One region of the Thermoanaerobacterium sp. CMT5567-10 genome, then DNA from elsewhere that is predicted to be linked to it. Evidence: riboswitches for the same ligand, from Rfam matches in the RefSeq annotation. Region 1 holds a riboswitch; the other holds the start of a gene.

Region 1 (19,484 bases):
AATTACAGGCAGGTGTTTATATCTGCTAGAGAAATGAACCTTGACAATCTGGCAAGCCAGGCTAAAAATTGGATTAACATGCATCTTAAATATACACATGGATATGGTGTTGTAATGTCGACCGTAAATGATGTGACAGCTACAGGACAGCCTGATATGGTGATAAAAAATATTCCGCCTGTGACGAACACAAATATAAAGATAACGAGGCCTGAGGTTTACTTTGGAGAGCTTACAAACACATACGCAATAGTAAATACAAAGACAGGTGAATTTGATTATCCTGCAGGTGATACTAACAAAGAAAATTTTTACAGTGGCAAATCAGGCATACCTATGACGTTTTTAAACAAGATTTTGTACACCGTTTATACCGGCAATATAAAAATACTTTTATCTACTGACATTACGTCAAAAAGTAGGATGCTTATTTTTAGAAACATAAAGGATAGAGTAGAAAAGATAGCTCCTTTTCTGATATATGATGAAGATCCATATATCGTCGTAGATAATGGAAAACTTTATTGGATGATAGATGCGTACACATATTCTGGAAATTATCCTTATTCAGAGCCTTATGAAGACACAGGTATAAACTATATAAGAAATTCGGTTAAGGTAGTCGTTGATGCTTATACAGGTGATACAAACTACTATATATCTGACAAAAATGACCCAATAATAAAGGTGTATAGCAGGATATTTCCCGGGCTATTTAAAAGCATAGATGATATGCCGGAAGGTTTAAAAGCTCATATAAGATATCCCCAGTATATGTTTGATATACAAACAAGTGTGTATAGGAATTACCACATGTCCGATCCGCAGGTTTTTTACAATAAAGAAGATTCCTGGGACATAGCAAAGGAGAAATTTACAGGTAAGGTAGAACCAGAGGAGTCACAGTATGTCATAATGAGGCTTCCAGGAGAAAAGGCTGCTGAGTATATTTTGATGATTCCGTATACGCCAGCGACGAAAGATAATATGGTAGCTTGGATGGCAGCAAGGATGGACGGCGATAACTATGGAAAATTAGTAGTCTATAAATTTCCAAAAAGCACTGTCGTATATGGGCCTATGCAGATTGAAAACATGATCGATCAAGATCCAAATATTTCTAAAGAGATGAGCTTATGGGATCAAAAAGGATCCAGCATTATAAGAGGCAATTTGTTGACGCTGCCAATTGATGATTCTATGCTTTACGTTGAGCCAATTTATATACAATCATCAAATGAAAATGCAATACCTGAAGTAAAGAGAGTTATACTGGCGTACAAAGACAAAATCGTAATGGAGGATACACTAAGCAATGCATTAAATAAATTGTTTAACTTAGAAGCACCGGCGCAACCAGCGGTTCCGCAAACACAAACAAGTCAAACACAGCAGGAACTTATAAAGAAAGCAAATGATATATATAACAATGCTATGAATGCTTCAAAGAACGGCGATTGGACCGACTTTGGCAAAAATCTCGATGAGCTTGGAAGCGTACTCAATGATTTAAATAACAGCATAAAAAAATGAGGCGTTAAAGCCTCTTTTTTATTTTTTGATTTAAAAATGGAAATACTAAAATTAGGTGATGTTAAATGGAAATACTACAGTCGGAATTAAAGATAGAAAATTTAATAAAAGAAACAGAGCATATATTTGAAAAATTAATGAATTTCAATGAGATATTATCAAATGATGCATCAAAAATTGAATTAAAATTAGAAAAAATGAATACAAATTTAAAAGAATACATCGAAAATGCTTTTAAGGAGGAAGAAAATAGCGACAGGAAGTATTTAATAAGCTATTTGAGAAAGCCAAATATACAATCTAGTAGTTTAAAAGAAATAGAAAATATAGCTTATTCTAATATAGACGAATTAAGCGATGACGTAAAAAGCATAAAAGACAATCTAGATGGTATGAAAAAAGCATTGTACAGGTTAAAGGATCTTGAAAGAGATATTAACTCTATGAAGGCCGTGATTGAAAAAGATGTTCTCTTAAATGTAGAGCTAAAAAGACAAAATACACCTGAAAAAGTAGAGTATATTTATGACCTGCCACCACAGCTTATAAATAGCCTTAATGATGCATTTCGAAATATATGCATTGCTAAGGATGGTATGGATAGGATTAAAGTATATGAAGATATTGTAAACAACTTGGAAAACTTTCAATAGTAAAATTTTCATTTACTAATTCTAATCATAAAGGGAATATTAAATAACGGGGAAATTTTTTAAAGGAGGGTTTACATTGAATAGAAGAGAATTTGAGGATTACCTAGGAGAAAAAGTAAATAGCGAAGTGTCTGAAGAATTAAGTGCTAGATTTGGTAAACAGAACCAGGCGCAGCAGCAAGCTCAACAGCAGGCGCAGCAGCAAGCACAGCAATTCCAACAACAATTGCAGAATATGGGTATAAATGTTACACCTCAGCAATTTCAGCAATTATTGAATCAGGTTAGAACACAAGCACAACAACAGCAGCAGCAAACAGATATGCAGGTACAACAGGCTTTGCAACAGGCCATGGCTGCGCTTCAGCAAGCACAACAAAGCATTCAAGCAAATCAAGTTTTCGCTCAAATGAGCAAGATATTAGATTCATCAAATCAGCAACTGCAGCAGTTGACACCGCAGTTAGGAACACAAGCACAGCAGCCTATTAGTGCGCAAGCACAGCAGCCAGCAGCCCAACAGGCACCAACAGGTGTGTAGTAATTGTAAAAGATAAGTTAGGGTTATAGGTAAAATACTTATAACCCTTTTTAAAATTTGAGGCTAATCTGAACTTCAGAAACAACATTTGCAAATAAAAATGAAATGTGGTATTATAAAGTATGTAAATGGGCGCCCGTAGCTCAGTTGGATAGAGCGTTTGACTACGAATCAAAAGGCCACGGGTTCGAATCCTGTCGGGCGCACCAGTAAAATAGCATATTTAAGGGTATATGTCATAGGGCATATACCCTTTTTGATTGCGAGTTAAAATTGGAATTATGGTGTTCCTTGATTTATTAGCAGTATCTTCAGCAAACGTTGGTGTTATTTTGTCGTCAACGTTATATCCTGATGCTTTGTTCATTCCATAAGCGCATTTTATACCTGCTTTTGTTTCTGGATACTTTGCTTCATACAGATCTTTCATTCTTTTTAAATGTTCAGTATGTTCCAAGACTGTCTATTCTGTCATTATTAAGTTTTTGTCAATTTCAGCCAATTCTTTGTCAATATTATTGTAGCTCATTGTTATGCATTCTATTTCATTTAAATCTAGCACTTTTGATGCTTTTAATCTATGCAGCCCTGAAATAAATTCTTTTTTTTGTTATAACAATTGGCTCCAATACTTATTTCCTTCATGTTTTAAGATGATTTAAATATTATATAATAATTCGACAAAAGTAGAGGAAATCATTTAAAAATATAAGCGAAATTCCACTTTTATAGAGCATTATGAGGTTTTGCAAATACCTAAAATACATTTCTTTCTTTATTAAGGAGGATTTTTTGCTATTTTATAGAATTAATTAATGATTAATGTTATTTTAATAACAATGGAGGTATTTAAATTGTTTGAAGTCATTACTATAACAAAAGAATCAAGAGAGTATGTGGAATTATATCTTAAACTAAGTAGATTAAATTTTATGGATGGGAAATTTAAAAAAAGTATTGAAGCTGAAGAATTTAAGCATAGAAAAGAACGTAAAAATGATATTATTGCAGCACTTGATAATATTATAAATACAGACTTTTTGTATAGCAGAATGATTGATGAAGGCTATTTTTTTGTTTTATGTGACGAAGATGGCTATATCATTCAATTAATATATAATAGTAGATTAGAAAATTATTTTAAAGAAATAAATTTTACAGAAGGAGTTAGTTTAAAGCTAGAAAATAGTGGAATAAATGCAGTCAGTTTAGCAATGGAATATAAACAACAGTATCAAATATGTGGTAAGGATCATCAGTGGGATATATTAGAAAATTGGTATTGTACAGCAATTCCTATAATTGATTACACAAATGCTTTAATAGTTGCTTATCTTGATTTGTCATGTGCAAATTGTCAAAATATAGATTATCAAAGTTTTATCTTAAGAAATATAGTTAAATGTATAGAAAAAGCTTTAACATATAAAAATAAATTGTACACAATTGAGTTGGAGTTAACTTCAATTGATACAGCAATAATATATTGTTTAGCGCATGGAATGGAGAGAAAAGATATATGTAAAAGAATACATATTGCAGAAAATACTCTTAAAAATCATATAAAAAACTTCGGATTTTATTAAAAGCAAATACGGATGCAGAATTAGTTTTTAAGGCAACAAAAGTTGGTATCATTATAATTTTAAAGAACCCCCAAAGTTCTCTAAGGTCCTTAGAAAGGTTAAAAATGTGGACAAGTAATTGAGTAGTGGGTATAGAAAGAATCTTTTGGATAACCAAAGAAGAAAGCATAGACTCGAGATTGAAGACTCTATGACGACCATAATAACTGTATAATGCTCATAAAAAGACTGAGGTACAATTTCAGAAAAATTAATGTAAGAATCAAATAATTTGATAAACTTGGGCTTGTTTTCTTCAAAAATAGATTCAATATCAGTGAAGACATCGCTGATAGATAATTGTTTAAACTTGGTTTTCATAATGATACCTCCTATTTGTTAATATAGTGTATTATATAATAATTCAACAAAAGTGGAGGAAATCCTTTGAAAATATAAACGAAACCCAGCTTTTTTAGAGCATTATGGGGTTTCGTAAATACCTAAAAAAGTCTTTTATAGAAAGGAGGGTTAAGATTGTCAATTGAAAATTTGGCTGAGAAAGTAGATGTTGACGCTTTAAAAGCTTTTGCAATAGCAAAAGGTCAACTTACATCTCACAAAGATGGATTTTGTAGAGCACCTTGGATAACTGACGAAACTGATACGAAAATAAAGGAACAAAATACGTAATTAAGCTTAAATGAATTTTTCCCTCCTTTTTAGGAGGGAGTTTCTATTTAATTGATATTGTCTGTCTATTGTGGTAGTGTCAGAAGTTATATGAATAAATAAAATATGTAAAATATTGGATTAATAAAAGTGACTGCACTTGTTAATTAAAATTATAAACGATTTCGCTTTACTCAAATCAAAAATCCGAATTTATGACGCACCTCTGCTCATTCTTCGCAGACGTGCTATTTTTTTAGAAGCTCGGAGTAGACTTTAAAATAAATAACTGATAAAATAAAGCGCAAATTGCAATATTAAATGCAACACTTTTTAAATAATTGATAAGACCATAATTTTCTAACCATGTACGATATATCTGTTTTCCCTATAGGGGAAACAGCGGCCTTAATTTTGCATTTTACCATGGTTGAACTATTTCATCGTAATCATCATGCATAATTGATAACTTTGTTAACCTCATCTAAAAAACATTCTTCAGGCGTTTTGTATTCTAAAATCCTCCTCGGAAGTTGATTGCACCAATTTTGCACTCATTTTATAACCCACTCTGATAAATCAGCTAGTGTTGTGCCTTTAGGTATAAATTTCCTTATTAACCCATTATGACGCTCGTTTGTTCCTCTCTCAAATGCAGAATATGGATGAGTAAAATATGCCTTACTTTCACATTCATTTAATATCTCACTCAATTTGGCAAATTCTGTCCCATTGTCTGCTGTTATACTCTTAAATACCTTTGAAAAATTCTCCTTATATTGCGCTTTGAGTTCATCAAATACCTTCTTGATTGATAAACTGTCTTTTTCATTTATAACAAAGATATACTCATATCTTGTTAAACGCTCTGTCAGTGTTAATAAAGCTTTGTCATTTGATCTCTTGCCTATAACAGTATCTATTTCCCAATGTCCAAAGCTTTCTCTTTTATTTATTTCTTCAGGTCTTTGTGATATGCTCTCTCCCATAATTTTCTTATTCCTTCTTATTATCTTCTTCTTTGGTTTTAAGCGCACTTTTAGGCATAAATCAATATTGCGAACTCTTAACAGACCTTTATCTATGTAATTATAGAGAGTTTTGGTACATACTATTTCTTCTTTTTGCCAGACGACATTATTTCTGAAGTAACCTACAACTGCATCAGGTGACTATTTCTCTTTTAATATTTTTCCTTCCCCATATTTACTTTTGAAAAATATTGGAATTTTTTTATTGATGTGATATAATATAATTAACTTTATAATTACTAACTTTAAAGTTACTAACTTATAAGTTAATAATCGAGGTGAATTTATGTTTATAGGCAGAGAATATGAACTTGAGACTTTAAATAGTTTGTACAATGAGGATAGATTTCATTTTATAGTTATGTATGGCAGAAGACGTGTAGGGAAAACTACATTGTTGACTGAATTTTGCAAAGATAAGCCATCAATATTTTTTGTCGCTGAAGAGTACAATGATAAAATTGCCCTTGAGTCTTTCTCAGATAAGATACTTTTGTATTTTGGACTTAATGGAATAGTAGGAAAATTTGAATCATGGGAAAAAGCCTTTTTATTTTTAGGCCAACAAGCTAAAGATGAACGTTTAGTCGTTGTTATAGATGAATTTCCCTATATTGTTAATTCAAATAAAAGCATTCCTTCGATACTTCAAAATTTAATAGATCATCATTTAAAAGATACAAAACTTTTTTTGATTGTCTGCGGATCTTCTATGAGCTTTATTGAAAAAGAAGTATTAAGCTATAAAAGCCCATTATACGGAAGAAGAACGTCACAATTAATAGTTGAACCATTTAACTTTTTTGACAGTAGAAAGTTTTTCCCAAGCTACAGCTTTGAAGAACAAGTTATAGCATACGGTGTTTTAGGCGGGATTCCCCAATATTTAAGTATTTTTGATGATAAATGTAATGTATATGAAAATATTAAGACTAAAATATTAGATAAATCATCATATCTATATGAAGAACCCAAATTGTTACTAAGACAAGAAGTTAGAGAGCCTGCTTTATACAATTCAATAATAGAAGCAATAGCTACAGGAAGCAGTAAATTAAATGAAATATCTACAAAAGTAGGTATTAATACTGATAAGTGCTCTAAATATATTTCTACATTGATAGACTTAAAAATACTCGAAAAAGTTACCCCTATAGAACTAAAGGCCAAAAGCAGAAAAAGCATATATAAGATTAAAGATAATTTCTTCAGGTTTTGGTACAGATTTGTTTTTAACAACAAGGCATTAATAGAGCAGGGACTGCTTGATGAAGTCATTGAAAACAAGATTAAGATGTCAATGAATGATTTTTTGGGGTTAGTGTATGAAGAAATATGTATAGATTATCTTAAAATACTGAATAAAAATAAAAAACTGCCATTTATTTTTGAAGAAATAGGTAAATGGTGGGGCAACAATCCGTATAAAAGACGTGAAGAAGAAATTGATATTGTTGCTATCAATAATGATAATATAATATTTGGAGAGTGCAAATGGCAAAATCAAAAGACAGATATGGCTGTTTTAAATGGCTTGATAGAAAAAAGCTCATTATTTGATTATCCAAATAAGTATTATGTTTTATTCTCAAAGAGTGGTTTTACCAGTGAAGTGGCTAATTTTGCATCATATAGCAATAATATTATTTTGGTAGAAAACTTTGATTAGGAGGTTTTTAAGGTCATAGAAGAATTTCTGAGGCTTTTTGAAGCAAGCATAAGTCTCATATCTAAAAAATGGATTGGACTAACCATCTTGATTAATTTAAGCACGTATTGTATAATGATATTGACAAAATTCAAATTTTATATATAATGTAAATCATGCGCCCGTAGCTCAGCAGGATAGAGCAACGGTTTCCTAAACCGTGTGCCGGAGGTTCGAGTCCTCTCGGGCGCACCATTTATGTGTGATTGAGATGTACAATAAATATATGCAATGCGCTATTGATGAAGCTGTGCTAAGCCTTAAACTTGGTGAGATGCCGGTTGGTGCAGTTGTCGTTAAAGATGGTATAATCATAGGAAAAGGGCATAACTTAAAAGAAACTGAAAAAGATGCAACTCAGCACGCTGAAATCAATGCGATAAAAGATGCTTGCAAAAACATTGGAGACTGGAGACTCAATGACGCATCGCTGTATGTAACATTAGAGCCATGTCCTATGTGTGCAGGTGCTATAATTGAATCCAGGATAAAAAGAGTATATATAGGTGCTGAGAGCCATGATAGCGGTGCTGCAGGCACTGTGTATGATTTTTTAAATAAGAAAGTTGACGTTTATTTTGGCATTATGGAAGATGATTGTAAAAAATTAATAAGTGATTTCTTTAGTAGACTAAGGCAAATCCGGAGAGATGGCTGAGTGGTCGAAAGCGCTCGCCTCGAAAGCGAGTGGGCGGATTTCCGCCTCGTGAGTTCGAATCTCACTCTCTCCGCCATGGAAATATCATGGAGAGATGGCTGAGCTGGTCTAAGGCGCACGACTGGAAATCGTGTGTACCCACAAAATGGGTACCGAGGGTTCGAATCCCTCTCTCTCCGCCATAAAACACATATCCCATCTTAATCCATAACATCCATTAAAAATCTCAATCAAAATATTGATTTTTACATATAGACGATGTATAATAAACTTTGTATTGCGCAAAATAATGTCGTAAGTTAATAAATGACTTACATGGCCGTACTAGATGGGGAGGTAGCGGTGCCCTGTAACCTGCAATCCGCTATAGCAGGGTCGAATTCCCGAGCCGAGGCATGATTACTGTAAGGCTGGCGTAAGTAAGTGATTATGATATTCAAGTCCTCCGCAATGGAAATTTGTGAACCCCGCCAGGTCCGGAAGGAAGCAACGGTAAGCAAATACTTTCATGTGCCGGGGGAGTGCTTGAATGGAGTTAACTGCTTATGTAACGCTTATGGTAACATGACAGAGTCGGGTGTGCGGCCTTTTATCCTGACTTTTGCAGCAAAAAAGGATAAAAAAAGCCCATAAGCCCTTTAAAATGAAGGCTTTCGGGCTTTCTGTTTTTGTCAATAAGTTGTAGTGGAAATGTCATTTTTTTACTTCTCCTAAAATTTTTTTAATCTCTCCTAATGTCATAATCTTTTTCCCAAAATCAATACCTAATTCTTTACCTATATCTTCAAGAACATCATTATTAAAATCAAACAGGTAATAATTTTCTTGTATGTAACTGCAGGATGCTTTTGCTAGACTCTCAAGTATAGCTGAAACAGAATATTTTCCATTTAATCTATATTCAAGTATCCTCACAATTACAAGTGATATAAAGCATATCAGAAAATGAGCATCAATATGCTCTTTTAGTGATAAATACACCGGTCTGCTTTCGATATCACTTTTAGTTATTTTAAAAGATTCTTCTATTTTCCAAAGGCCACGGTACATTTCAATAATTTTATCATCAGATTCTTTGTATTCGCTAGTAACTATTGCATAGTATCCATCAAATCTTTCTTCTTCTTTTAGTTTTTCCTCATCAAATGCTAAGTGTTGATGAGCACTTTCTAATATTTCGCCAGTTTCTTCATCAAAAATGAGATTCTTTACATATTTGGAAGCACCGTAAGATGTAGCTTTATTGTATTTTGCTGGATTTTTAATTAGGTCTTTTGCTTTCTCTATTGTAGCAGCTCGTTCATATTTTGCTTTTAAGGCATACTCTTCACTATAGAAAATAACCTGTTTTTCATCAACTACCTTTTTCATTTTTTTGCCTTTAGTGGTGGTTACTAATATTTCTCTTGGATAAAGTCTGGATTTTATCTTGAAGCTATCTCCTCTGTATGTATATCCATTTTCGTCAAGGACATATTTCTTAAATTCCTTATCCGCACAACGAACAGAATAGCTAAATACATAACCATTACCAGCAGATAAAGTATACCAAATGTTATCGCCAGTAATGATGCCTTTATCAGCAACTACAATAATTCTTCCCAAAGAATAATCATGTTGTATTTTCCTTAACATAGGCATAAGTGTAGTTTTATCTAGAGCATTACCAGGAAAAAGTTTATATGTAATAGGTATACCATTGGTGTCCATAAATAATCCCATCTGCACAATTGGATCTGGTCTATGTTCTTTAGAAACGCCTTTTTTACGCAATTCATCTTGTTCATCAATTTCAAAATAATAATTGGTAACATCGTAATAAACTAGATTAGTATTTCGTTCATATAAAGACTTAATATGCTCATGAACCCAAAGTTGCAAAGCATCACTATGCTTATTGAAAAAAGATAAACATCTGTAGATATCATCCAAAGAAAAATCAGACCTCTCAAAGAATATATCTCTATTCTCATAAGTCTTTTTCTTTGAAGCAGGATACAATAAGCGTGAAAATACGAGAAGTTTCATAATAGCATTAGCATCATACTCTTCTTTTGAATGACGCTGCCTGTTTTTCAAAAATTTATCCAATTCAAGCTCATGATAAATCTTACTAAATGCAGCATAGCCAAAGTTTTTACGGTTATCCGTATTAACCAAAAGTCTTTCATTAGGAGAAAAATTAAGAGCAATTGGAGCCTTTTTCATGGCTTTTTGTTCATTCAATTCTTTAACCTTTTGTTCAAAAAAAGCGATAGGATCATCGTATTGTTTTTGAAGTTCATCGAGGTATCCAAGGGATTTAATAGTAACAGTCCTTGTATGCCCTCTTTCTTTATCGCGATATCCATCTGCAATAGATAAGTATATTCTTCCGGAACTACGTTTGCTTTTCTTTAAATACACATTAAACTCCCCCAATAAAATTCAATATAACTATATTATACCACAATCCATAATAATCCGCAACCAAAATATGACAAAAATTTAAAAAAATTTTACCCGGAATCGTTAGTAAAATTGCTGGTTCCGGGTTACGCTACATAAAATTTTGCTGCAAAACTAGGGGTGCTTGAATGGAGTTAACTGCTTATGTAACGCTTATGGTAACATGACAGAGTCGGGTGTGCGGCCTTTTATTATTACCTTTAATTATTAAAAAAATTTAATACTTATTAGTAAAGTATAATACACAAAAAATATTCTGATATTTAAAATTTGTGTAAAGTTTTTTTTTATATTGTCGAAAATATTAGTAGTGATTTTAACTGCTTAGGGAGGTATTTATGTTTAAAAGTTATCGCAGCCGATTGTTTGCAATAATATTCGGAGTTTCGCTTTTTGTGTACCTTCTTTCATTTGTACACATTATAAAAGGGATTGGAAATAACATAATTACATCTATTTTAATTTTGCTTATTTCAGTTTTTATAGCAATGAGAGAATCGAAATACATGTCATATCCTCTGGAAAAATTAAATGAATGTGTTAAAAGAATTACAAATGGTGAATACGATTATAATATTGACATAGATGTAACAGAAGAATTTGCAGAGTTATCAAAAAATTTTAACAAAATGTCTTCTAAGTTAAAGTCGAATTATGAAGAGCTAAAAAAAGAATCTCAGGAGTTAATTAAAAAGAATAATGAATTGCAAGACCTTTATATGGAGCTTGAAGCGTCATATGAGCAGATGGAGGCTGTTACAAATGAACTTGAAGCATCAGAATCAAGGTATAGAACATTGGTTGATAATATGTCGGATATTCTTTGGTTTACCGACAAAGAGTACAATATAGAGTTTATAAATAACAGATCTTTAAAATTTTTAGATTATTTACCTGATGAAATGATAGGTAAAAAAATTTTTGAATACATTGATGATGATGATAAAAAATTAATGGAAGATTTAATGACCAGAAAAATAAATATGGCAGAAATAAAATTCAAAAAAAGAGACGGCTCAACAATTTTGACTGAGACTAGAGTTAAGACAGTGAAAAATAGTGAGGGTGAATTGCTAGGAATTCAAGGATTGTCCAGAGATATAACCGATTATTGCACTGCAAAAAAAGAGATACTGGAGAGAAATAGGCAAATTCTTGCTATAGGAAATGTGACACAATTGTTGACTAAAAATTTAGCGCCCCGTGATATACTTTATTCTATAGCAGAAAAAATATCAACAATATTGTCTTCTCCATTGTGTACCATAAGAACTGTCAATGAATCAGGGAATTTGGAGCTTATGGTGGCAGCAGGGGAATTAAAAGATATGCCTCTTCTAAAAGAGCTTTCTTTGACAACTGATGAAAATGTTAAGCTTCTTGTATCAAAGGAAATTACGATTTTAGATGCGAATAAATTTCCAGCAGATTACGTTTTGTTAAAAAGACTTAAACAATTAAATGTCAAGAATATAATTTCTGTTCCGCTAATATCGAAAGACAAGGCTGTAGGAACATTAAATATATTAACTACATCAAGATTAGCGAATGATATAAGCTTATTGCGATCTGTTGCTGATAGTGTATCTATTGCTATAGAAAATGCCAATCTCTACGATAATTTAAGAAATTGGTATCTAAGAACAATTGATGCATTGGCATATGCGGTTGAAGCAAAAGACAGATATACTAAAGGCCATTCTTTGAGAGTTTCAAAATATGCAGCAATTATAGGTGAAAGCATGGGGCTTCCAAAGGATGAAATAGAGAAGTTAAAAATTGCTGGCATATTACATGATATAGGTAAAATTGGAATATCAGATAAAATACTCACAAAACCTGGAAAACTTACAAAAGAAGAATATGATAAGATTAAACAGCATCCTAGTATATCGAAGAAAATTTTGGAACCTATAGGGCTGTCGAAAGATATAATAGATGGAATAGAAAAACACCATGAAAGGTACGACGGAAAAGGCTATCCATTTGGGCTTGATGATGATAACATACCATTGATTGCTGCAATACTGTGTGTTGCAGATTCATTTGATGCAATGACATCTGATAGATCATACAGAAAAGGGATGCCTTTTGACGAAGCCGTAAATGAATTATTAAAGTATAAAGGAACGCAATTCAATCCGCGGGTGGTAGATAGTGTGATATCTATTTATATGAGAGACAGAAAAAAGATTGAAAGAATCAAAAGAGAAATTGAGATAGCTAACTAAAAAGGATATAGAAAAGTATCCTTTTTTTTGTTACAATTAAATAAATGAGGTGTTTTTTATGTATCAGTCATTATACAGAAAATACAGACCTCGAAATTTTAGTGAGGTTTTAGGACAGAATCATATTGTTAGAACGTTAAGAAATCAGATAAAGACGGGAAGAATAGGACACGCTTATCTTTTTTGTGGGACTAGAGGCACAGGCAAAACCAGTGTTGCCAAGATTTTTGCAAAAGCAGTCAATTGTCCTAACAGTGTAGAAGGTGAGCCTTGCAATAGATGCCAAATATGTGAATCTGCAAACAACAATTCCCTTATAGATATAATAGAGATAGATGCAGCCTCAAATAACAGCGTTGATGATGTAAGAGAACTTAGAGACAATATAATATATGCACCATCTATATGTAAGTACAAAGTGTATATTATCGATGAGGTTCATATGCTATCAGGAAGTGCTTTTAATGCGCTTTTAAAAACGTTGGAGGAGCCGCCATCACATGCTATATTTATATTAGCTACTACAGAGCCAAACAAAATACCTGCAACTATTTTGTCAAGGTGTCAGAGATTTGATTTTAAAAGGATACCATCAAGAGTCATTTCACAAAATATAGAGAAGATTGCAAAAGACAGCAACATAAGCATAGAAAATAGAGCTATTGCGATGATTGCCCGTCATGGAAATGGCTCTATGAGAGATGCCATAAGCATACTTGAACAGTGTGTGTCATACAATGATGTTTTAACGTATGATGATGTATGTGACATTCTTGGTACTGTAAATGATGATACATTATACACTCTTGTAAAAAGCATAAATGATAGAAATGCAAAGGAAGTCATAAATCAGATAGATAAATTGATGCTTTATGGCATAGATGTAAGCAATTTGATCAAAGCGATGCTTTCATTTTTGAGGGACGTTGTTATTTACAAAACATGCGGTACAGAGTCCGAAGAAATATTAGAAACAGAGATAAACGATAAAATATTGAAGGCGTCGGAATTTGATATGTCGTTTTTGTCTAATGCCATAGAAAAATTGATAGATTTACAAGGGAAAATTAGATACGCGCAATCACCAAGAATATTATTTGAAATAACAGTATTGAAGCTTATAAATCCTGAAATATCACCTGATATAGACAGCATTTTAGATAGGATTAAGAAACTGGAAAGTAGATTGAATAACGTTAAAGTAGCATTTAATGGAGAAAATGATGATGGTATTATATCGAAAAAAGATGTAGTAAAATCCGAAAAGGGTGTTGAAGATGATAAAGTTGCTGCAGATGAAATAAAAAAAGAGCACATAGAAATTACTGAGAGTGCAGATAAAAGCGATAAAATCGATGTAAATGAAGTCTTTAATAAAGTATTGAATATAATAAAAAAAGATAGACCTATGATTTTTTCTTTTTTGAGTTTAGGCAAACCGTATTTGAAAGACGGTAATTTTATGATAGAATATCCAAAGGAGCATGAATTCTACAAAGATGAACTGAATAAAGTTGAAAATAAAGATTATATTAAAGATGTTATTAAGAAATTCACTGGAAAAGATTATATAGTGAACGTAGTAGTCAAAAAAAATGAAGATGACGAGTTGATTGAAGCGGTAAAAAAATATTTTGGCGATGTAGAAATTATAGATTAATTTATCACTACCCAGCCAAAATCAGCATATAAATAGGAAGAGAACACTAAATATTAATAGGAGGTATTGTGAATGGCAAAAGGAGGATTTCCTGGCGGTTTTAACATGAACAACATGATAAAACAGGCGCAACAGATGCAAGAGCAAATGAAGAAAGTGCAGGAAGAGCTTGAAAACAAGACGGTTGAAGAGTCTGCAGGCGGTGGAGCTGTAAAGGTAGTAGCCAATGGAAGAAAAGAATTGATCAGTATAAAGATTGATCCTGCCGTTGTTGATAAGGACGATGTGGAGATGCTAGAAGACCTAGTCTTAGCAGCAGTAAATCAGGCTTTAAGAAGTGCTGAACACATGATTGCAGAGGAAATGGGAAAAATTACAGGAGGCTTTAATATACCAGGCTTATTTTGAGGTGAATTAATTGATGAATGTTTATTCGAGGTCATTGTCAAGGCTTATTGATGAATTATCAAGACTTCCAGGTATTGGACGAAAAACAGCACAAAGACTTGCATTTTACATCTTGGATATGCCAAAAGATGACGTTATTAATTTATCTAATGCTATATTGGAGGCAAAAAACAATTTAAAATACTGCAACAAGTGTTATAATTTCACTGATAGCGATTTATGCAATATCTGTAGCGATGAAACCAGAGATTCATCTACTATTTGTGTGGTATCTGATCCGAAAGATGTAGTAGCTATGGAGAAAACAAGGGAGTATCGTGGTTTATACCATGTGCTGCATGGTGTAATTTCACCCATGGACGGTATAGGACCAGAAGATATAAAGATAAAAGAATTGCTAGAAAGGATTAATAATAACGACATAAAAGAGATTATTTTAGCGACAAATCCCGATATAGAAGGCGAAGCGACTGCTATGTACATTGCAAAACTTATAAAACCTTTTGGCATAAAAGTGACGAGGATAGCACATGGTGTACCTGTTGGTGGTGACCTCGAATATACTGATTCTGTTACTTTATCGAGGGCATTGGAAGGTAGAAGGGAAATGTAAATTTACAAAAATTAAATTCATATCAAAGTACCATAAAAATCATGGTAATAAGGAAAGAAAAGTTTCTTTCAAGCCATGATTTTTTTGTTCAGAATCAAGGAAATAATAATTAAGGAATATTGCTGAACACTTTTTTAATCAACTTTCAAGGAGAATTTTAAAATACAAGATACCAGAATTAAAAGAATGCTTGACTATAATAGTGTAAAGTGATAATATATTCATTAATAAATTTAAAAGAGAATATTGGAATCCTCTTATCAAGAGTGGTGGAGGGACTGGCCCGATGAAACCCGGCAACCGGCATTTATTTACGCTTGGTGCCAAATCCTGCAGGAAATACCTGAGAGATGAGAGGAGCGGCGTATTTTGGCCCTCTTCTCATTGAAGAGGGCCAAAAATTTTTAGGAGGTATGCCACATGGAATTTAAGATTGGATTGCTGGGATTTGGAACAGTAGGAAGCGGAGTCTATAAAATAGTCACATCAAGAAAACAGCATATAAAACAAAAAACGGGGTTTTATCCTGAAATAAAAAAAATACTAGTGAAGCATCCTGATAAACCGAGAAATATTAATGGTATAGATGAAATACTAACAATTGATGCTAACGAAATCTTGTGTGATAGCGAAATAAGTGCAATAATTGAAGTAATGGGAGGAGTTGATCCTGCTTACGATTACGTGAAAAAGGCGTTAATTTCTAAGAAGCATGTTATTACTGCAAACAAAGAGTTGATGGCAAAATATGGAGGCGAGCTTAGAAAAATGGCAGATGAAAATGGTGTATTTTTGAAATTTGAGGCAAGTGTTGCTGGAGCAATACCTGTTATACATCAGATTGAGAGACTCAAAATAACCGATGAAATAAATTTTGTGGGAGGAATAATAAACGGTACGACAAACTACATATTGACACAGATAATAGAAAAGGGAATGAAATATGATGAAGCACTTGCAGCTGCTCAAAAGCGAGGGTATGCGGAAAGCAATCCGGATTACGATATAAAAGGATTCGATGCTCTGTATAAGCTTGTGATTCTCATAAAAAAAGCATTTGATGTTGATGTTTCTGTTAATTCAATAATGAGATATGGTATAAATGAAATAAAATATGATGATATATATTATGCCGGAAAATGGGGATATAAAATTAAACCATTTGCATGGGCTAAATACGAGAAAGGCAATGTCTATGGGAGTGTAGAGCCTATACTAATAGAAGCTAACAATATTTTAGCAAGTGTTGGCGATGTAAACAATGCTGTTATACTGAGAGGAGATGGTTTCAAAGAGCTTATTTTTATTGGAAAAGGTGCAGGACAAATGCCTACAGGGGATTCAGTTGTTGCAGATTTAATAGATATACTATTGAATTACGGCATAAAAACAAATCGTACGGCAAAACATATTTCAGTTTTTAACGGTAGTTTTACAGATGTATTTTATATAAGACTTAAACTCTTTTACAAGTTTAATATAAAAAATATTTTAAAATTTTTTACTGATAATGGTGCTTCGTTTAAAGAGTCTGTTTATGATGGCAATACTTTTGCGGCAGTTTTCAAGCTTTTTGATAATGATATAAACAGGTTTATAGAAAGTTTAGAAAATAAAAAAATGAGTACGATAGAGAGTCTCTTCAAGGTGTTGTATAACGGCAATGAAGAGGATATTAGACATGTTAACACAATAGAAAGTGAAGTTATATAAAAAATTAGGCAAAATAGAATGTATATCATTATGAAATATTTACTTTAAAAACAAATCTGTGATATAATTGTTGTTGTAAGGTGATGGAGCTCACCTTTAAATGCATCGAAGCTGATGGCTCCTATTGGGTATACTAACTCAATAGGAGCTTATTTGTTACTATCTTATGAAAATGGAGGGCAATCTTCATGGAATACATCTATATAGGAATTGGCGGTTTTTTCGGTGCAATTTTGAGATATTTGATTTCGAGCTATTATCAAAGTATATTGCATACAGTATTTCCAATTGAGACATTCTTTATAAATATTTTTGGCTCATTTTTATTAAGTTATATATCAAATTTAACGCTTGAAGAATTTAAGGTTAATTTTAATATTAGATTGGCAATTACGACTGGGTTCATCGGTGCCTTTACTACATTTTCAACATTCACTAAAGAAACAATGGATCTATTGAGGAATGGAAGAATTGCAGTAGCTTTGATATATGTATTGCTATCGATATTTATTGGATTTATCATGTCATTTATAGGGTTTGAATTGGGAGATAAAACAGCAAAAATATTAAAAGGACGTGAAGAAAATTGATGTCAAATATTTTTTTAGTAGGTTTAGGAGGAGTTTTCGGTGCAATTTCAAGGTATGAGATATCTAGGCATATTAAGGAAAACAGAGAGTTTGTGGTGCCTATTGAAACATTTGTGGTCAATGTATTAGGTGCATTTCTCTTGAATGTTTTGTCAAACCCTAAGATTGTACATTTTTTTGATAATGATGTTAAGTTGTTTATTATGACAGGATTTATTGGAGCGTTTACCACTTATTCTACCTTTTCACATGAAACGATACACCTTCTTCGCCAAAAGCACTATGCACACGCTTTTTTATACTCTGCGTCCACCGTCATTGTTGGTCTTATCGGAGCTTATTTAGGATATTATATTGGAAATCTATTTTAAATATTGTAGTATAATATTGATGATACGAGAAGGGATGGTTCTTTTGTTATTAGATTATTTTAAATTACTGTCAGCGTTATCGCTATCACTGGACATCCTTGAGAGAAGAAATTTTGGGCATGCTCGCAAAGTTGCATATGTTGCCATAAGATTGGCAAGAAATTTAAATATAAAAAGAGATGAAGAGTATAAAATATTTTATTCTGCTTTTCTCCATGACATAGGCAAAAGTGACGTATATGAAGATTTTTATTCAAACAACACATGGGTGCATTCATTGAGAGGAAGCGATATGGTAAAAGACATGCCTAGAGGACATGAATTTTCTGATATTATAAAGTATCATCACGAAAACTGGGATGGAAGCGGATACTTTCATATTAATGGAAATTCTATACCATTTGAAGCTCAGATAATATATTTGGCAGATCAATTTGATGTGAAATACAATACAGTGTCTATAACAATGAATGAATACAGGACAAGAAAACATATAGAAAAATGGTTAAATGATAAATCAGGGAAATCATTCAACCCAATAATTGTAAACGCATTAAAAGATCTAATGAAACAGGAAAAGTTCTGGCTCGATTATGAACATTATGACACGTTTGATGTTTTAAGACCTTATATATCCAATGAAACAATGATAGTTGACATAGATGATCTAAGCAAAATTGCACGGGTATTTTCGAATATAATTGATAACAAAAGCCACTTTACTTACAAGCATTCAAAAGGCATATCAGAAGTTGCATATAAAGCAGCTTTGATATCGGGGTATGACGAGATGACGGCAAAAAAGGTAAAGATCGCTGGACTGCTGCATGACTTAGGCAAATTGGCTATCCCAAATGAAATACTGGATAAATCTGATAAATTAACCGAAGAAGAATTTATGATAATAAAGTCCCATACATATTATACTAAGAAAATATTAATGGAAATAGGTGGCATTGATGATATAGCAGAGTGGGCTGCAAATCATCATGAAAAATTAGATGGTTCTGGATATCCTGAAGGACTTACTGGAGAAGACCTTGATGACATTTCAAGGCTTATGGCGGTATGCGATATGTACCAAGCTCT
Region 2 (6,407 bases), 750 kb from region 1:
AGACCTTTCACCATTGGACTTTCTTTCGGCTCGTAAAAAAACTGCATTGTCCAATTTTTTATCGTACAAGCTGCGAGATAATTCATAAAGATGAGTGACAAAAAATATTTTTACTCGAACTTCTAGCAATGCGCTTATTATTTGCCTTGAAATCTCTGAGCCCTCTCTTTCATTTGTAGCCGCAAATGATTCATTAAAAAGTATCATGGAATTCTTCCTTACATTATCGACAATATCACTCATCCTGCTTAATTCTTCATCTAATTTGCCGCTATTCATCTCATCGTCTTCTTCTCTTTTAAAGTGTGTAAACAATCCAGCACAAATATTAGCAGAAAATTTTTCTGCAGCTACAAACATACCAGACTGCATCATTAATTGAGCTAATCCAATACTTCTTAAAAACGTCGTTTTTCCCCCTTGGTTAGCACCTGTTATGACAAAAAGGTCCTTCTCATCCCCATTTAAGTCGTTTGATACTACTCTCTTTTTCATTGCCAGAGACAGACTAATATCATATAGACCGACAAATGAGTGTTTCCGTTCATCCGCTGATAAAGGCACGGGAAAGCATATAGTCTCACCTATCTTCATAAGTTGCTCATATAAATTAATGCAGCCGATATAAAATGCTAATTCTGTCCTAAGCATTTTAAAAAAGTCGTTAATGTGATCTGCGGATTGTGCTAAAGCATTTGCTGCAAGGTTTATTCCTCTGTCCTTTAATTCTGATAATGCCTTCATGCCACTTTCATCACGATCAGCGATGTAAAATGTAAAAGCCGTAGTCTTTTTTGAAAAAATCTTTTCAATTAAACTCTGTTTAATTTCGTTAGGTTTTCTTAGAATGTAATTAATCCCTTTATTGCCTTTTCCCAATTCTGCAGTTATCAATACCCCATTTTCAAATTTTAATTCTTTTAAATGCGTTTTTACGGCTTCAATGTATTCATCATTTAATTCTCTTTGAAGCATTGAAAATAATGATTTAAAACCTTCTGATTCAAAGTTATCGATGTTTTTTTCCGCAATTTTTCTCAATTTTATAAGCATATCCACATACATATACATAAGTTCAATTGAGCTGTGCAAAATTGAAGACGGGAAACTACTAAAGATGCTCCAAAAATTTTTCTTCTCATTTTCCAATGTTTCAACCGCAATGCCATAAATGGTTCTGACGACAGAAGGATTTTTAAGGCAATCTCTTAAAATGTTTTGACGATAAATTATCTCATTTACATCATTCAAACTTGTCAAAATGACTTTATAAACTACATCATACAAAAATTCATCACCTTGTGCCATAGCATCAAAAACCACATTTAATCCCAAATCCTGTATCAGTATCTGTTCATTCCATGGCAATTCATGCTTCATATCAAAATCGCGATCTTTGTCCAGCAAAAATGTCTTCATCTTTTTACACGCTCCTTAATATGTTCATAGGTAAGTTTGTATTTTTCCGCAATCGTAATGGCATAAGATAATCCGTCAGCAGGCTTTCGTACAACCTTATAAGTTCTAAGTGAAGGATTGTCCGGTACGACCGTGCTAACTACACTTACTGTCTTTTCGCTATAAGTCGATAATTCATCTATAAATGTCACCCAAACACAAAGCAAATCCAGCTCTATAATTCTATCCATTATCTTTTTGCTGAGAAAAATGGCATCTTTTAAAGTAGTAGACGTAAATATTTCATTTAATATAACAACACTGTAAGGCGTAGCTTTGGAGAGAATATCATAAATTCTAATCAATTCGTCTTCTAAATTTCCATGAAGTTCATTAACATTTTCCTCTCTTTCAAAGTGTGTAAAGATATTGTCGAATAAAAATAACTGTGCTTTATATCCTGGAACAGGGCATCCAATGCTGGCAAGATAATGAACTTGCCCAAATGTCCTAGCAAATGTCGTTTTCCCACCTTGATTAGGTCCAGATACAACGAAGATTCTCTCTTTGCCACTTAGATAAAAATCGTTTGTGACAACTGTCGATTTATTAGAAATAAGTTTATTAGCCAAAGCCAAATCAAAGCATCCATAATCAAAAACTTCTTTTGATTCGCTGTCAACTTGGGGATAGCAAAATTTCAATCCTACATCTTTAAACTTCGAAATAAATTCCAAATACGACATATAAAACTGGACTTCCCGTTCAAATGTGCTGATTTTATCATCTATATAATGGATATTTTTAATACAGTAATCATCAAGCTCCTCAAATATTTCTTTATATAATTGGGCTACTAAATCTAATATTCTTGCCTCCACATGATTCATATCTACATGCTCAGAAAACTTCTTCCTATAATCTTTCGTCTCACCTTCTTTGAACTTTTTAAAAGTTTCTTCTACTATGTCGCTGTAATTTATCTCTGAATCGTATTTACTTACTTTTATACTGTTTCCCTTTATAAGTATACTGTACTTTATAGATGACAAATCTTCTTCAAGCTTTTTTGTCGCATTGTTTAAAGATATAAAAGAATCGCTTTTAACATAATCTAAAATATATTCTCGAAATACGATAAAGCCTGTAGACTTTAAATCAATCTGTGCTAAATCGTTGGCAAGAGAAGCTACAGCATCACAATACATCAAAACTGCATCTAAAAACCATCTTTCTTTTTGATATTTGTAGTAAAGTTTATCTATCTGTTTCAGATTTTCTCGCATATGTTGAAATTTCTCAGAAAAAGATTTTATGCACTCAAAAAGTTTATTATTTTCAAGATCCCTCATTATATGCTGACGATATTTAATTGTTTCTTTGTCAACAGGCGATTTATAGAAAAACGGTTTGAGGTTGTATTCGCTCCTTCCAAATGTTATTGCATCTATTATTTGATCAATATTCAAATCCTTAAAAAATACTGGTTCATTTAATAAATCAACGTTTGTAATATCTTCAGCATTTATAAACAATATACTTTGAAACGCCATTTATCACACCTCCTAAGATAATTAGAGTGACATTTAAAAAATACTTTATCTAAAAAATTAAAAAGCCGATAGCTATCTACATTATTTGTAGAAGCCATCAGCTTTTCAGCAATTTAAACGAGGGAGCTTCATCCTCTTTTTTATTGTCACATATATTATATCATTTTATTTCTCTATGTTAAAGTACCTTATTTAATCTTGATACAATGTCGTCGAAAGGTATCTTTCACCTGTATCAGGAAGCAATACGACTATAGTCTTGCCTTTGTTTTCGGGCCTTTTTGCAATCTGAGTTGCTGCAAATGCAGCCGCACCAGATGATATGCCAACTAATAATCCTTCAGATTTTGCCAATGCTCTTGACGTCTCAAATGCCTCGTTATTTTTTACTTGATATACCTCATCAATTATGTCTTTATTAAAAACTTCAGGTACGAATCCTGCACCTATGCCTTGTATCTTGTGTGGACCTGGCTTGCCACCAGATAGCACTGGCGAATCAGCAGGTTCTACTGCAACGATCTTTACATTAGGCTTCTTTGATTTCAAAACTTCACCGACACCTGTTATTGTTCCGCCTGTACCAACGCCTGCGACAAATATATCTACATTTCCATCCGTATCTCTCCATATCTCTTCAGCAGTGGTCTTCCTGTGTATTTCAGGGTTAACAGGATTTTTAAACTGCTGTGGTATAAATGCATTTCCATACTGCTTTGCTAACTCTTCAGCTTTTTTTACAGCCCCAGACATGCCTTCAGGACCCGGTGTCAATACTATTTCTGCTCCTAGTGCTTTAAGTAAATTTCTTCTTTCAACGCTCATAGTCTCAGGCATAGTCAAGATTAACTTATACTTCTTCGCTGCAGAAACAAAAGCCAATGCGATACCTGTATTGCCACTTGTCGCTTCAATTATCACAGTGTCTTTATTTATTAATCCTTTTTCCTCTGCGTCCTTAATCATAGCATATCCAATTCTGTCCTTTACACTGCTTAATGGGTTAAAGTACTCCAATTTTGCAATTAATCTTGCTTTAAGATTGTTTTCTTGGTTGTAATTAGACAGCTCCAGCAGCGGTGTATTACCTATTAGATCCGTAAGATTTTTTGCTATTTTTGACATTTTATCCTCTCCTTTTAATTTTAAGTATTCCGATTGGATTTTATGTATTTATTATATATCAATTAATAAGTTTTGTAAATAATATTTTTAATTTTATTATACAGTAAATATAAAAAAATAACCGCATTAGCGGTTAAACATAAATAAAACAATTATAATATTTTAAGCTTCATATCCTGCATCAATAATTGCTTTTTTCATGTTATCTATTGTAACTTTTTTGGGATCGTATGTTACAGTGACATTGGCTTTATCTAAGTCTACTGTCGCTTTTGATACTCCATCAAGTGCTTTTAAGGCTTTCTCTACAGTCATTTTGCAATGATTGCATGACATTCCCCTTACATCAATCGTTGTAGTCTCGCCTTTTGGACCAAATAAACTCATATTTAAACTCTCCTTTCATATACTCATTAGGGGTATTACCTATACATAGTTTAATTTAACTGCATCTTGATGTCAACTATTTTATGTTCACATCTCTTTCTACTTTCATTTTCGTCTTAGATTTCATTATACCCAGTGCATACAATGGAACTTTTATCTTAAAATTCATATAATTATTATCCCCCATCATTATATCTACAAAGTATGATAGCACATTTGGAAAATATCTTACTGATTTTTCTATGAAGTCCATATTATTGTAAGTAAATTGCGCTAATCTGTATGCCCATCTTATGTCAGGCACAACTTCTCTATTAAGCCTAAGAGTATATTCGTCAAGTTCGCATTCTCCATTGAAATGCTTTTTTATAACGTCAAATGATATATTTGCAGTAAGCAAAGCATTGTATATTCCCTCACCTGTAAATGGATCGGCAAGCCTTGTGGCATCTCCAATTAGCATTATTTTATCATTGTTAAATGTCCCATTTCTTCCATTCTGAAATGACAGTTGATGCCCGTATATTTTGCATTCTTCTACATTGCCAACTACAATTTCGTCAATCATATTAGAAAGATTTTCCTTTATTTTTGATGTTTTACTTAAAAAAGTTCCAACGCCGATAGACAATCTATCTTTTTTGGGAAATACCCAGCCGTAGCCGTATTTTATAGCATTAAAGTCTACCACAACTTCTCCCTTTAATCTTTCAACATCGCTATTATCAACGTATATTTCTGCTTCAAGTGCAATACCTTTTTTGCCGTTTAATAAATTTGCTTTATGTGCCACAGTACTGTTTATTCCATCCGCACCTACTAATATCCTTGTTTCATATTCGCCTTTGTCTGTCACAACAACAACTTCTTTGTCATTGTTGTAAAAATCAAAAACCGTTTCTCCATCATGTATTTCACATCCCATTTCATTCGCTTTGTCTATTAAATATTTATCAAATTTAGTTCTATCCACTTGATATATGATAGGTTTTTCAGTCTCTAGGACTACTGATTTATTGTTTGGAAATTTAAAAGCAATCTTATATGTGGTATCCTCCACATAATCACTTATATCAAGATCTAACATTTTATAGCACCTTGGCGTTATTCCACCGCCGCACGCTTTATATCTCGGTATAGTATGCTTTTCTATCAATAAAGCTCTATATCCTTGAGTTGATAATTTTCTAGCTAATGTAGATCCTGCAGGTCCGCCGCCAATGATAATTACATCATACATTTTTTTCACCTCTATATTAAATTATAATTGCAATGCTTAACAAATAAAAGTTGCACATCAGATATTTTAAATTTGATAAGCATATAAATATATGAGGTGGTTTTATGTTAATAAAAGTATTCAGAATTTTTTTCATACCATATTTTACATCCCTTGGTGTAGTCGTTGGTGGTACTATTTTAGGCTCTCTTTCATCCCTTTTCATATTTGAGTCTCCCATAAAAATAATTAATTCCATACTGAAAGATATAAGACTTTGGGCTATACTGGTGGGGCTTGGAGGATCTTTTACTACAATAAGAGGTCTTGAAATTGGTTTTAGCGGTGAATTTACACAGCTAGCAAAACAAGGATTAATTCTTTCTGGTGCTTTTCTAGGTTCTTATTCCGGATTTAAATTGATTACCTGCATAATAGGTGAATTCAAATGAATAAAATCACATCATTCGTAAGTGTCTTTTTAATAGGTGTAATTATAGGGGGATCAATTGTAAATGTGGTAAATGGCATCGTGATCGAAAAAATATCATTTGAAAGAGATGCATATAAATTAAACAATGCAGCACTAAATGAAAAAATAGAAAAATTGAATGAATCATTAAAGAATCAATCGTATAGAGTAGTAACTGATATAAAACCTTATGTTTCTAATAGTGACAGTAAAATCAGAATAGAAGTTGAAAAATATGTTAATGAAAAGTTGA

The links. Region 1 has a riboswitch for fluoride ahead of crcB (fluoride efflux transporter CrcB). Riboswitches for the same ligand answer to the same signal wherever they lie in the genome.
Region 2: linked by a shared signal. The riboswitch ahead of Q2T46_RS04500 (MutS-related protein) and the one ahead of crcB (fluoride efflux transporter CrcB) in region 1 are both predicted to bind fluoride.

Annotation. Positions count from the first base shown of each region.
Region 1 covers NZ_CP130558.2:1,602,716-1,622,199, reverse strand. The annotation lists gene Q2T46_RS08405 (UPF0182 family protein) at 1-1,533, shown strand, start outside; gene Q2T46_RS08400 (hypothetical protein) at 1,599-2,186, shown strand; gene Q2T46_RS08395 (hypothetical protein) at 2,263-2,727, shown strand; tRNA gene Q2T46_RS08390 (tRNA-Arg) at 2,860-2,936, shown strand; gene Q2T46_RS08385 (hypothetical protein) at 2,951-3,157, opposite strand; gene Q2T46_RS08380 (AsnC family protein) at 3,582-4,313, shown strand; gene Q2T46_RS08375 (hypothetical protein) at 4,830-4,985, shown strand; partial or broken gene Q2T46_RS08370 (IS30 family transposase) at 5,417-6,172, opposite strand; gene Q2T46_RS08365 (ATP-binding protein) at 6,282-7,664, shown strand; tRNA gene Q2T46_RS08360 (tRNA-Arg) at 7,822-7,898, shown strand; gene Q2T46_RS08355 (nucleoside deaminase) at 7,915-8,361, shown strand; tRNA gene Q2T46_RS08350 (tRNA-Ser) at 8,348-8,437, shown strand; tRNA gene Q2T46_RS08345 (tRNA-Ser) at 8,450-8,543, shown strand; RNA gene ffs (signal recognition particle sRNA large type) at 8,681-8,946, shown strand; gene Q2T46_RS08335 (IS1634 family transposase) at 9,055-10,767, opposite strand; gene Q2T46_RS08330 (HD domain-containing phosphohydrolase) at 11,148-13,040, shown strand; gene dnaX (DNA polymerase III subunit gamma/tau) at 13,099-14,700, shown strand; gene Q2T46_RS08320 (YbaB/EbfC family nucleoid-associated protein) at 14,773-15,108, shown strand; gene recR (recombination mediator RecR) at 15,122-15,721, shown strand; SAM riboswitch class I at 15,976-16,078, shown strand; gene Q2T46_RS08310 (homoserine dehydrogenase) at 16,142-17,434, shown strand; fluoride riboswitch at 17,505-17,565, shown strand; gene crcB (fluoride efflux transporter CrcB) at 17,623-18,024, shown strand; gene crcB (fluoride efflux transporter CrcB) at 18,024-18,395, shown strand; gene Q2T46_RS08295 (HD-GYP domain-containing protein) at 18,439-19,484, shown strand, end outside.
Region 2 covers NZ_CP130558.2:861,213-867,619, forward strand. The annotation lists gene Q2T46_RS04495 (MutS-related protein) at 1-1,419, opposite strand, end outside; gene Q2T46_RS04500 (MutS-related protein) at 1,416-2,951, opposite strand; fluoride riboswitch at 3,033-3,096, opposite strand; gene cysK (cysteine synthase A) at 3,144-4,076, opposite strand; gene copZ (copper chaperone CopZ) at 4,239-4,463, opposite strand; gene Q2T46_RS04515 (geranylgeranyl reductase family protein) at 4,540-5,703, opposite strand; gene Q2T46_RS04520 (YtrH family sporulation protein) at 5,808-6,134, shown strand; gene Q2T46_RS04525 (hypothetical protein) at 6,131-6,407, shown strand, end outside.